DNA from 2 places in the Exiguobacterium acetylicum genome. Region 1 is predicted to be linked to the other one. Evidence: a T-box and tRNA genes for the amino acid it is inferred to sense, from the RefSeq annotation. Region 1 holds a T-box; the other holds one or more tRNA genes.
The links. A T-box is a leader RNA that pairs with one kind of tRNA and senses whether it is charged. The one in region 1 lies ahead of tyrS (tyrosine--tRNA ligase), so its partner is inferred to be a tRNA-Tyr.
Positions count from the first base shown of each region.

Region 1 (6,171 bases):
GAAGGCGAGCGAGCGAACAAGGATGCGCTGATCTATTTCGATGGAACGACGGAACAACGATTCACATATGCAGATATGAAACGATTGACGAATAAAGCGGCAAACGTATTAGTCGATGCAGGGGTCAAAACGGGTGACCGTATTTTCATCTTCATGCCACGTTCACCGGAATTGTATTTTGCCTTGCTTGGCGCACTGAAGGTAGGCGCAATCGTCGGTCCGTTATTTGAAGCATTCATGGAACAAGCGGTCCGTGATCGCCTGCTTGATTCTGAAGCGAAGTTACTCGTGACGACGAAGGCACTGCTTCCACGTGTTCCAGTTGGGGAACTGGAATCACTTGAAAAGGTAGTACTTGTCGACGAAGATGTCGAAGAATCGGACACATTACTCGATTTCCGCAAAGCGTTCGAGCAAGCATCCGATGTATTCGAACCGGTCTGGTTAGATCGTGAAGACGGATTGATCCTGCACTACACTTCAGGATCGACAGGGAAGCCGAAAGGTGTGCTCCACGTTCAAAATGCGATGATTCAGCACTTAATGACAGGTCGCTGGGTACTTGATCTCCAAGAAGATGATGTCTACTGGTGTACGGCTGACCCGGGGTGGGTCACAGGAACAAGTTACGGTATCTTCGCACCATTCTTGAATGGCGCGACGAACATCGTCGTCGGTGGACGCTTCAATCCGGATTTCTGGTACAGTGTCATCGAGAAGTACAAGGTAACGGTCTGGTATAGCGCACCAACGGCTTTCCGGATGTTGATGGGAGCAGGAGCGGATGTTGCGAATCATCATGATCTCTCAAGTCTTCGTCATGTATTGTCTGTCGGCGAACCGTTGAACCCAGAAGTCATTCGTTGGGGGAAAGAAGCCTTTGATCAACGGATTCATGATACATGGTGGATGACAGAGACAGGCGCGATGATGATTTGTAACTACAAGTCGATGGACATCAAACCGGGATCGATGGGGAAACCGATTCCAGGAACTCAGGCTGCGATCATTGATGATCAAGGAAATGAGTTACCGCCATTCCGAATGGGGAACCTTGCTTTAAAAACACCATGGCCATCGATGATGCGTCAAATTTGGAACAATCCGCAGAAATATGAATCGTATTTCTTTAAAGGATGGTATGTCTCAGGGGATTCTGCCTATATGGATGACGAAGGTTACTTCTGGTTCCAAGGACGTGTCGATGATGTCATCATGACTGCTGGAGAACGGGTTGGTCCGTTCGAGGTCGAAAGTCGTCTCGTCGAGCACCCAGCTGTCGCAGAAGCCGGTGTCATCGGGAAACCAGATCCAGTCCGCGGTGAAATCATCAAGGCGTTCATTGCCTTACGTGATGGTTACGAGCCAACGGATGAGCTAAAACAAGAAATCCAAGCATTCGTCAAAGAGGGGCTGGCTGCTCACGCGGCACCGAGAGAAATCGATTTCCGGGATAAATTGCCGAAGACACGAAGTGGTAAAATCATGCGCCGTGTTCTGAAAGCATGGGAGTTGAATCTTGAAACAGGTGATCTGTCGACGATGGAAGATTAAACGTAAAAAGGATGAATCACCGTGACAGGTGATTCATCCTTTTTGTTAGTTTTCAGAAGCAGCATCGTTTTTCTTTTCATCTTGTTTCTTCTGTTGTTCTTGCTGTTTCTTAGCGTCCGCTTCGGCTTTCTTTTTTGCCTCTGCTTCGGCTTTTGCTTTTGCATCGGCAGCACGCTTGGCGTCATCGGCTGCTTTTTTCTTAGCATCAGCTTCCGCTTTTTCTTTAGCTTGATCTTGTTCTTTTTGTTGCTCTTCTTTCTTCTGTGCGTCTGCTTCTTTTTTCTTTTCTTCTGCTTCTTTCTTTTTCTTCGCTTCGGCTTTTTTCTTTGCCTCTTCCGCTTTTTTCTTCTTATCTTCTTCTTTGAAGCGACCACTGTTCTTAAAGTCGTTTGCTGTTACAGAAGATGGTTGCGTGAAGCGGGCACCGGATTTGAAGTAACTACTGTTCGCAGCATACGTCGCATTCGCCATTTGTGACCACAGCGTTTGTGTTCGTTGGTAATACGTTGTTGGACCGATGAGTGAGTTGTTCTGATCGTGTCCTGTCCAAACGGCAAGCGTCACACCAGGAGTGGAACCGACAAGGTAAGAGTCTTTGACATCGTTCGTCGTACCTGTCTTACCAGCCCAATCTCCAGGAACGTTCAACCGATCTTTAGCAAACGTTGCTGTACCTTTTGAGAAGACGCCACGCATCATATCAAGCGTCAGGTAAGCTGTTCGTGGTTCATAAATTCGTTTTTTCTTCGGTTTTGCTTTATAGATATCTTTTCCGTCTTTCGTGATTTTCGAAATGACGTATGGTTGCACGAATTCACCATAGTTGGCGAGTGTCGCGTAAGCACCAGCAAGTTCGACCGGTGTGATCTCCATCGTTCCGAGTGCCGCCGAAGGAGCATAACGAATCGCATCCGGCACTTCAACACCCATATCGACGAGTTTTTGAATCGAGTTCGACATGTTCATCTTCTCGTAAATCTTAACAGCAGGTACGTTCAATGAGAGTTCAAGTGCTGTACGAACCGTCACGTTTCCACGATAACGTCCACCTTCGTTCTTGATCGGACGATCACCTGGTTGACGTGGTACGGTCTGATAGTAGTACTCTTCATCATTGACGGTAGATGCCGGAGTGATCAAACGATTTTCAATCCCGTTCGAGTAGACGAGAATTGGTTTTGCCGTTGACCCGATTTGACGTTTCGCTTGGAATGCTCGGTTAAAATCATCGGCTTTTCCATCAAGGTAACGTCCACCAACGAATCCGAGGATACGCCCCGTCTCATTCTGAACCATGACCGCTGCTGTTTCTTCTGGATCTTGTTTCGAAATGGTTTTTTTCGTTTTCGGATCGACGACTTGTTTGTACTGCATGCCACCAGGGAAGTTCCCGTTGTTCTTCGCAGGTTGTTGCATCGATTCATGAATTTTTTTATCTAGCGTCATATGAACCTTGTATCCACCTTGACGGAGTGCAACCAGTGCTTGATCTTGATAGTTTGCCCGGACTTCTGCCAGTTCAGACGGTTTGACTTCGTCTTCTTTCACACCATCTTGTTTCATCAAGTACTTCGTCATGATCTTCGTCGCTTCACGTTCTGCTAAATCATAGACATACGGATACGTGTCACGCGAACGTTTCGACTGTTTCGCGAAGTCTTTCGTGATGTCGTGTTTGATTGCTTTTTCATATTGTTCTTTTGTAATGTTTTTTGCAACGTACATCCGCTTCAACACGGTCTTCATCCGATTGACACTTGGCGTCAAGTCTTTTTTGACGACACCGCCTTGTAGATAAGGTGTGTAGTAGTAAGGGTTTTTCGGAATACCAGCGAGGAAAGCTGCTTGTGGTAACGTCAGTTTTTTCGCTGATTTGTTGAAGACCCCTTGGGAAGCAGCTTCGATACCAGCGATGTTACGCCCGAGTGAATTTCGTCCGAATGAGACGACATTCAAGTATGCCTGTAAAATTTCATCTTTTGACATCGCATTTTCAAGGCGGAGCGCTAAGATGATTTCTTTTGCTTTCCGTTCGAATGAAACTTCGTTCGTCAGGATTTGGTTTTTAATTAATTGTTGTGTCAGCGTACTTCCGCCGGTGCGTGACGCTGAATTCGTCAATTCTTGTAAGACTGCTCGTAAAGTCGCTTTTGGAACGACTCCATCATGTTGATAAAAATCTACGTCTTCCGTTGATAGAAGCGCATCAATTAAATAAGGGGAGATGTTTTTGATATCGACCGGCTGACGTTCTTCATCCGTTGAGATGTTCGTCAGCTTTTCGCCACTTCCCCAATAAATTTGACTTGTCACCGCATAACTGTTCACTTCTTGTTTCATCTCAGTCAAAGGTGGAGCTTTCGTATCTTTGACGAGGGAAGCGAAATATCCTCCAGCCGCTCCGACAGAGAAGCTGCCGATGAGAAGGACTGCTATGATGAGGAATAAAATGATGTTCCACGAAACATCGTATGTGATATTCGACCAGTGCCGAACGGCTTTCGTCCGGGGGTGATTCCAAAACTTGAACCAGTTCTCGCGCATAAATGATCTCCTTTGCATCTTAAACTTAGGTGTAAATTAATATTAAATCACAGATAGACGTATTATACCATAAATCCACCAGTGAAATCGGACTTGACAGCGGATTCGCCTTCGACGTATCATGAAACCATCTTATTTTCATATATTACGTTAAACAGTGATCGGAATACAGTAGTAAGTCACTCCCTGTGACAGAGACCTAGTGGTGCTGCGAACTAGGACACAGTGAACTTACGAATTACGCTTCCGGGAGTTTCTTGAGAAATCAAGCGGTCCGTCCCGTTATCGACGAACCAAGTGGTCCTTTTATGTAAAGGGCAATCAGGGTGGTACCACGGAATCTTCCGTCCCTTCGTCTTAGACGAAGGGGCGGTTTTTTATTGTTAAAAGTGAACTTTAGGAGGAGACACAATGACGTTATTAGAGGATTTAGAATTTCGCGGTTTAATTAACCAAATGACGGATGAAGAAGGATTGAAGACATTACTCGAGACACCAACAACGCTATACACGGGTTTCGATCCAACAGCTGATTCATTGCACATCGGGCACTTGTTGCCGATTTTAGTCTTAAAACGATTCCAACAAGCAGGACACCATGTCGTAGGTCTCGTTGGTGGAGCAACGGGAATGATCGGAGACCCGAGTGGTCGCGCAACAGAACGTTCGTTGAATACATCGGATATCGTCGAAGAGTTCGCGAATCGGATTAAGGACCAGTTGTCACGTTTCTTACCACTTGAAGGAGAAAATCCGGTCACGATCGCCAATAACCTGGACTGGACGAAAGATTTGACGATCATCGATTTCTTACGCGATATCGGAAAACACTTCCCGGTCAGCTACATGCTTGCGAAAGACTCTGTTGACTCACGACTTCAAAACGGGATCTCATTCACTGAGTTCTCATACATGCTACTTCAATCGTTTGACTTCTTGAAACTCTACGAAGACAAAGGATGCCGTCTTCAAGTCGGAGGTAGTGACCAGTGGGGGAACATCACAGCAGGGATGGAATTGATTCGTCGTGCGGGTCATGAAGAAAAAGCATTCGGATTGACGGTACCGCTTGTTACAAAAGCAGACGGTCAAAAATTCGGTAAGACAGCAGGTGGTGCGGTTTGGTTAGACGCTGACAAAACGTCACCGTACGAGTTCTACCAATTCTGGTTCAACGTTGACGATCTTGACGTCATCAAGTTCTTGAAATACTTCACGTTCTTAACGCACGAAGAACTCGACGCGCTCGCAGAAGAAGTCAAGGCAGCACCAGAGAAGCGTGTCGCGCAACGTCGTCTCGCAGAAGAGATGACAGTTCTCGTCCATGGTGAAGAAGGGCTGACACAAGCGCAACGTATTACGACGGCACTCTTTAGTGGAGATATTAAATCGTTGCAAGTCGAAGATATCGAAGATGCGTTCAAAGGCATGCCGCGCTTTACACTCGGTGAAGCGACAAACCTCGTCGACGTTCTCGTTGAGGCGAAAATCAGTCCGTCAAAACGTCAAGCACGTGAAGACGTAACGAACGGTGCGATCTACCTGAACGGAGAACGCGAGCAAGACTTAACGAAAGAAATCACAGAAGCTGATGCAATCGGTCGCTTTACGATCGTACGTCGCGGAAAGAAAAAATACTTCGTCGTCGAGCATGCTTGATGATATACGAAACGCTCCCTGCACATAGATGCAGAGAGCGTTTTTTAAGCTGTCCGGAATAAGCGGAGTGGCAACAAGCGAACGGCAATCGTCGTGGCGATGACAGCTTTGATCGTATCCCATAAGATGAAAGGATAGTTAATCGCAAAAGCATCTTTGAACGATAGATCGAGTACAGCCATTAGACCAAATGTTCCAAGCAGGTAGACTAAACCAAGACCAAAGACGATCATCCCGATGAAGAGGGGAACGAAGCGACGCGTTTTTTCAGCAACAAGTCCGATGAAGAATCCAGCGATCGGAAAGGCAATCAAATAACCAACGGTTGGTCCGACGAATGGGGCTAGTCCGCCTTTTCCGCCAAGCACCGGTAGACCAGCTGCTGCGAGTAATAAGAAGATTAAGACAGCGAGT
Region 1 is NZ_CP082333.1:2,377,266-2,383,436, reverse strand. Features, by position in the region: gene acsA (acetate--CoA ligase) at 1-1,554, shown strand, start outside; gene K7G97_RS12385 (transglycosylase domain-containing protein) at 1,600-4,098, opposite strand; T-box leader at 4,247-4,453, shown strand; gene tyrS (tyrosine--tRNA ligase) at 4,510-5,757, shown strand; gene K7G97_RS12375 (biotin transporter BioY) at 5,802-6,171, opposite strand, start outside.

Region 2 (6,171 bases), 980 kb from region 1:
GTCGTGTGCTTTCGTGTTTCGTCAACACGTAACCACCTGTTCGACCGAGGCGATACGCAAGTTCCGGTGTCAATTCTACGTTTGCGACGCCGCGTACGCCGTCAGTTCCAAAATACTTACCCATGTGTTATTTCCTCATTTCACTAATTTGTTTTAATTGGTCGGAATCGATGTCCGGGGAATTGCTTTTAATGTGACATCCATATTATCCGGACGCAGGACATCAAAGGCTTTTGATGTCTGATACGAGATCGGCAATCCATGCGTTCCTTCTTTTAATCCTGTCACGTCGATGACCGCTTTGATATCCGTCGCATCAATCGATGCTAAATCAGATTCTTTCCCGCGGACGACGACATCAATCGTTTGATTGTAATCAATCGTATACTTTGATTCATCAAATCCATTCAACGTGACCGTCACACCCGGAATTGTTTTCTCCGCTCGATCCTCGACGGTTTCTGTCGTCGAATTGGCATTTTCTTTTTCGACGACGATATTGACGGTGACCTGTGTCGGATCCATCGCTGTCGCGTTTTCCGGTTCGACGAGTTTGACGGTTTTTTCGGTCGTCTTCGTCAATCCTTTGAGCGAGACCGCTTCCGTATCAACAGAACCGATGCGCTCTAATTCTTCTTTTGTTCCATATAGACGAGCTTCCGTCGTGACGGGAACGATCTTGACGACAGTATACCCTTTTTTGACGTTGTCTTTTGTCTTCACATTAATCGGTACCGTCTTACTTTCCTTATAGATCGGTACTGTGATTTCTAATTGTTCCGGTTGATAAGATGCACTGATCGTATTCCCGTTCGTGTCAGTCGCTTTAGCATTGAACGTCTCTTTGAACGTTTCTGCCCGACCGGTCACATCGATCGGTACTTGGATTGCTGAAATCGCCTGTAACTTCTCTGCGCCTCCCGTGACTTCAACAGTTTGTTGGTTCGGTTGCGCTTCTCCAGCGACATATCCTTCAGCGATTTTGTTTTTATTGAGTAAGGCGACTTGTACCGGTACTTCCTTTGTAATCTTCTTATCGAGGAAAACTTCAATCGTCTCCTGTTTCGGTGTCACCTCGACATCTTTTCCGAAGCCGGTTGCTGTGACACGGACACGATGATAGCCAGGGTCGAGTCCCTTCAAATCAATCGATAATCCAAAATCCTGAACGAGCCGGAGCATCGTCAAGCTACTCGACGGCCCTTTGACGGTCACTTCCATACTATCTGGAATATTATAGGCGACCCACTGCGATTCATCATACTGGACCGTGACCGGCACGTCAAATTTCGTCGAACCTTGTCCTGCGATCGGTAATAGACTAGCGGCATCACTTTTTCCCGTCGTATTCGAACCTGCGACCATCAAATACAACATGACGGCTAAGGCGACGGCAACGATGCGTAAAAACCAGCGTTCATTGAACCACTTTTCGAACATTATTTTTTCGCCCCCATCCAGTTCAAGAAGGAAGTATTCGTCGGTTCGGCTTTGACGATCGTCTCAAGTAACTTCGTTCGTAAGGATTCTTCGTCGAGTTCCCGGTACAGACGTCCATTGATGGCGAGTGAGACACCACCCGTTTCTTCCGAGACGACGAGCGTGACGCTATCCGTCACCTCACTGACACCGATGGCAGCACGGTGACGTGTTCCAAGCTCTTTTGAGATATGTGCACTCTCAGACAGCGGTAAGTAACAAGCGGCTGCTGCTAACTTGCCTTGCTGGACGATGACGGCACCATCATGTAAGGGTGTATTCGGAATGAACAAGTTGATCAGCAACTGACTCGTGATTTGTGAACCGAGCGGAATACCCGTCTCCACGTATTCACTCAGTCCGGTCTCCCGTTCAATCGTCACGAGTGCCCCAATACGACGTTTTGACATGTACTGAGCAGACGATACGAGTGCATCGACGATTCGAACTTGTTCATCTTCATCACTGATGGCACTACGTGAAAAGAATTTACTCGTTCGTCCTAAGTGTTCCAGTCCGCGCCGAAGTTCGGGTTGGAAGATAATGATGATCCCTAGTAATCCGTAGGTGATGATTTGATTCAATAAGAATTGCAGTGTTTTGAGTCCAAAAAAGCCACTCAGGAACCAACTGATCAAAATGACCGAGATCCCTTTAATGAGCTGGACCGCTTTTGTTCCTTTGACGATGATCATGAGCCGGTAAATGACGAACGTCACGACCGCGATATCAATCACATCATTAATATAATCGTACCAATGTACGTTTTCTCCCAGTTTCAACAATTGAAATTGAAGTGGTTGCCAGCTGAAGTAATTCACCAACCGTGCCCCCTAACTCATCTGATTTAAACAGTTTCCATTATAGCACAAAGGGACGAGTTCGACTCGTCCCAGCTGATTATTGAAATAGACGCTTGATTCCGTACCATACGCGTTCGAATAATTGATCGATTTCCTTGATTTCTCCGGTCACGCTACCGGCACTCGCTGTGTACGCTTTCCCGTCAACGGTCATGACGTCACCATTGACTTTCCCTTCGATGCGGACGTTCCCGCCTTCGACATATAGATCTTGATCGACCGTGACGCCTTTCGGGACGACGACCTCGCCATTTTGAGCGACGATGCCTGGTGCATTCGTATAGGATAAGTCATGTTCTTCTTGTGCCATATAACCACCTAGGCTACCGACCGACAAGAGTAAGAAAACAGCCGCTGCCGCGAGCAATGGGTACTGCTTCATCTTCCCTCCAAAACGGGACGGTTGCGGTTGGTGTAGCAAAGCAGCGCTTGGCGTATCCACCTGGTCGGGCAATTGTGCCAGCACGCGGGATGTAAAATCTGCCGATAATTTAGGCGCTGGAAGTTGACGCAGTCGAGCATCAAGGAGCCGATACTCTTCGAACTCGTCCATCGCGTCTACTTCTCGTAACTCTGCTTCTAATCGCTCGAATTCCTCAGGTGGTTGGTTTTGATCTAAATAATCCTGGATCCGTTCATGTACATGCTCTCGTGACATGGTGAGTTCCTCCTTCTCATCGTTTGGCAAAATGCTTCTTCAGCGCTTCTCGTCCACGATGAATTCTAGTTTTGACAGTAGCGACAGGTAATTCGATCATTTCACTGATTTCCTTTAGCGAAAGATCCTCTACATATTTCAGGACGAGTGGGACACGGTATTTTTCTGGTAAAGCTGCAATCGCGTCCCCGACTTCGTTTCGTTGCTCGTTATCGACCACTTGGTCCTCCGGCAAGGTGTCCTTGCTCTCGAGTTGTGAATACAATGTCAGTCCTTCAGTACCTGACATCTCAGCATCAAGAGAATAATCAGGTTTCTTTTTCCGTAATCGGTCAATCGATACGTTCGTGACGATTCGGTACAACCAAGTCCGGAACTTCCATTGTGCATTATACGAATCAATCTTCGTAAATACACGGATGAAGGCTTCTTGTGTCGCATCCTCCGCTTCCATTCGATCGCGCAAGACACGGAAAGCCACAAGAAAGGCACCTTCCTTATATAGATCAACAAGTGCCGCGAATGCATCACGGTCTCCCTGTTTCACTCGCTCAATTAAGCGTAGTGTCGTTTCTTCCACTTTGAATACCCCCCGCTCTATGCGGTCAATCTCTTATACGAAGTCGACCGATAAATGTTTCATCTCCTTTTAAATTGTAACAAAAAAAACTTGAACCCCGATGAAAAGAGTTCAAGTTCTATCCATTATTTTACTAAGCGATGTGTTTCCATTGCCAAAAGTAGATCTCCGATCAGTTCATTCGCAAGTTCTGCTGTTCCGTTTCCTTCTTCAAGTAACGGATTCACTTCAACGAATTCAGCTGCAATGAAGTCTTCTGCCGTTGCGCAATGCTTGAGCACCGTCTTCGCATCGTCTAAGAAAATGCCATCGGCGACACGTGTTCCTGTACCGACGACGAGCGATGGATCGAGACCATCCATATCGAAGCTAAGATAGAACGCATCCGTCGTTTCCTTCAAATAGGCAATCGCTTCTTCCATGATCGCGTCCATTCCCCGAGTTCGGATCGCTTCCATATCATAGACACGAATACCAAGACGATCAATCAGCTCTTGTTCGCCTGGATCAACGTCACGTAATCCGATGAAGACGAGATGTTCCGGTTGCAGCTTGACATCTGTTCCTCCGACTTCCGTTAAACGCTGATGTCCTTCCCCAAGGGCTACAGCGAGCGGCATACCGTGGATGTTGCCAGACGGTGATGTTTCCGGTGTATTCAAATCACCGTGTGCATCGAACCAGATGACGCCAAGACGTGGTACAGTCTGACGTAACCCTGCAATCGTTCCGATCGCCATGCTGTGATCACCACCGACTAATAACGGAAAACGTTGTTCCGATAACGCGTCACGTACGATCAGATGCAAGTCATTCGTCGTATGGACGACGCCTTCAAGACGTTTCAGCTTCGGATCTTCTTCCCGGACTGCATCCTCGGATAAGACAGCCGCTTCCCCGTAGCGTACTGCTTCTTGTCCCCGTGCTTCGAGTGTCGCGAGTAGACCCGCTTTTTCGACAGCTGCAGGTCCATGTTCAGTGCCTGGCTTTCCTTGTCCATAACGGTACGGTACGCTGATATACGCGATGTTCATACGATATTCCCCCTATGTCATAGTCACTTCTACATGTATTGTAAGCGGTAACAAACAAGTGGTTCAACTCAACAAAAAAACGCATGAATATACAAAAAAACACCGTGAAGGGAATCACGGTGTTCTTGCGTACGTACTCTGGTTATGCTTGGCATTTCATATAAAAAAAACTTAAGACGAACGAAACTCGCTTAAGATCTTTAAATAAAATTGGTGGAGCCTAGCGGGATCGAACCGCTGACCTCCTGCGTGCAAGGCAGGCGCTCTCCCAGCTGAGCTAAGGCCCCGAAAGAAAAAGCGGAAGACGGGATTCGAACCCGCGACCCCGACCTTGGCAAGGTCGTATTCTACCACTGAACTACTTCCGCAAGAAATGAGCCATGCAGGATTCGAACCTGCGACCCTCTGATTAAAAGTCAGATGCTCTACCAACTGAGCTAATGGCTCGACATGGTGGGGGGGGGCGGATTCGAACCGCCGAACCCGAGGGAGCGGATTTACAGTCCGCCGCGTTTAGCCACTTCGCTACCCCCCCAGTTTGTCTAGGAAAATTATACAATTGAGAAAAACAGTGCCGGCAACAGGAGTCGAACCCGCGACCTACTGATTACAAGTCAGTTGCTCTACCAGCTGAGCTACACCGGCACAAAAAGTATAATGGTGACCCGTACGGGATTCGAACCCGTGTTACCGCCGTGAAAGGGCGGTGTCTTAACCGCTTGACCAACGGGCCATTGGCTCCGCAAGTAGGATTTGAACCTACGACCTACCGGTTAACAGCCGGTTGCTCTACCACTGAGCTATTGCGGAATAAATTAAATGCCTGGCAACGTCCTATCCTCACAGGGGGAAGCCCCCAACTACTTTCGGCGTTCAAGTGCTTAACTTCCGTGTTCGGCATGGGAACGGGTGTGACCACTTGGCTATCGTCACCAGACGATCGGGCTCGCGCCCTCAAAACTGAAGTCATCAACAAGCATCTGCTAGAACAAGGCCTCGACCGATTAGTATCACTCAGCTCCACATGTCACCATGCTTCCACCCGTGACCTATCTACCTCATCGTCTCTGAGGGGTCTTTCTTGATTACTCAAAGGGAAATCTCATCTTGGAGGGGGCTTCATGCTTAGATGCTTTCAGCATTTATCCCGTCCGCACGTAGCTACCCAGCGATGCTCCTGGCGGAACAACTGGTACACCAGCGGTGCGTCCATCCCGGTCCTCTCGTACTAAGGACAGCTCTCCTCAAATTTCCTGCGCCCACGACGGATAGGGACCGAACTGTCTCACGACGTTCTGAACCCAGCTCGCGTACCGCTTTAATGGGCGAACAGCCCAACCCTTGGGACCTACTCCAGCCCCAGGATGCGATGAGCCGACATCGAGGTGCCAAACCTCCCCGTCGATGTGGACTCTTGGGGGAGATCAGCCTGTTATCCCCAGGGTAGCTTTTATCCGTTGAGCGATGGCCCTTCCATGCGGAACCACCGGATCACTAAGCCCGACTTTCGTCCCTGCTCGACTTGTAGGTCTCGCAGTCAAGCTCCCTTCTGCCTTT
Region 2 is NZ_CP082333.1:150,764-156,934, reverse strand. Features, by position in the region: gene glmM (phosphoglucosamine mutase) at 1-124, opposite strand, end outside; gene K7G97_RS00950 (CdaR family protein) at 154-1,440, opposite strand; gene cdaA (diadenylate cyclase CdaA) at 1,440-2,300, opposite strand; gene K7G97_RS00940 (anti-sigma factor) at 2,380-3,000, opposite strand; gene sigW (RNA polymerase sigma factor SigW) at 3,017-3,580, opposite strand; gene rocF (arginase) at 3,706-4,614, opposite strand; tRNA gene K7G97_RS00925 (tRNA-Ala) at 4,826-4,901, opposite strand; tRNA gene K7G97_RS00920 (tRNA-Gly) at 4,911-4,982, opposite strand; tRNA gene K7G97_RS00915 (tRNA-Lys) at 4,989-5,061, opposite strand; tRNA gene K7G97_RS00910 (tRNA-Tyr) at 5,066-5,149, opposite strand; tRNA gene K7G97_RS00905 (tRNA-Thr) at 5,187-5,259, opposite strand; tRNA gene K7G97_RS00900 (tRNA-Glu) at 5,273-5,347, opposite strand; tRNA gene K7G97_RS00895 (tRNA-Asn) at 5,350-5,424, opposite strand; rRNA gene rrf (5S ribosomal RNA) at 5,436-5,551, opposite strand; rRNA gene K7G97_RS00885 (23S ribosomal RNA) at 5,599-6,171, opposite strand, start outside.
Region 2: it has a tRNA-Tyr gene. The T-box ahead of tyrS (tyrosine--tRNA ligase) is inferred to sense a tRNA for this amino acid. The anticodon was not compared.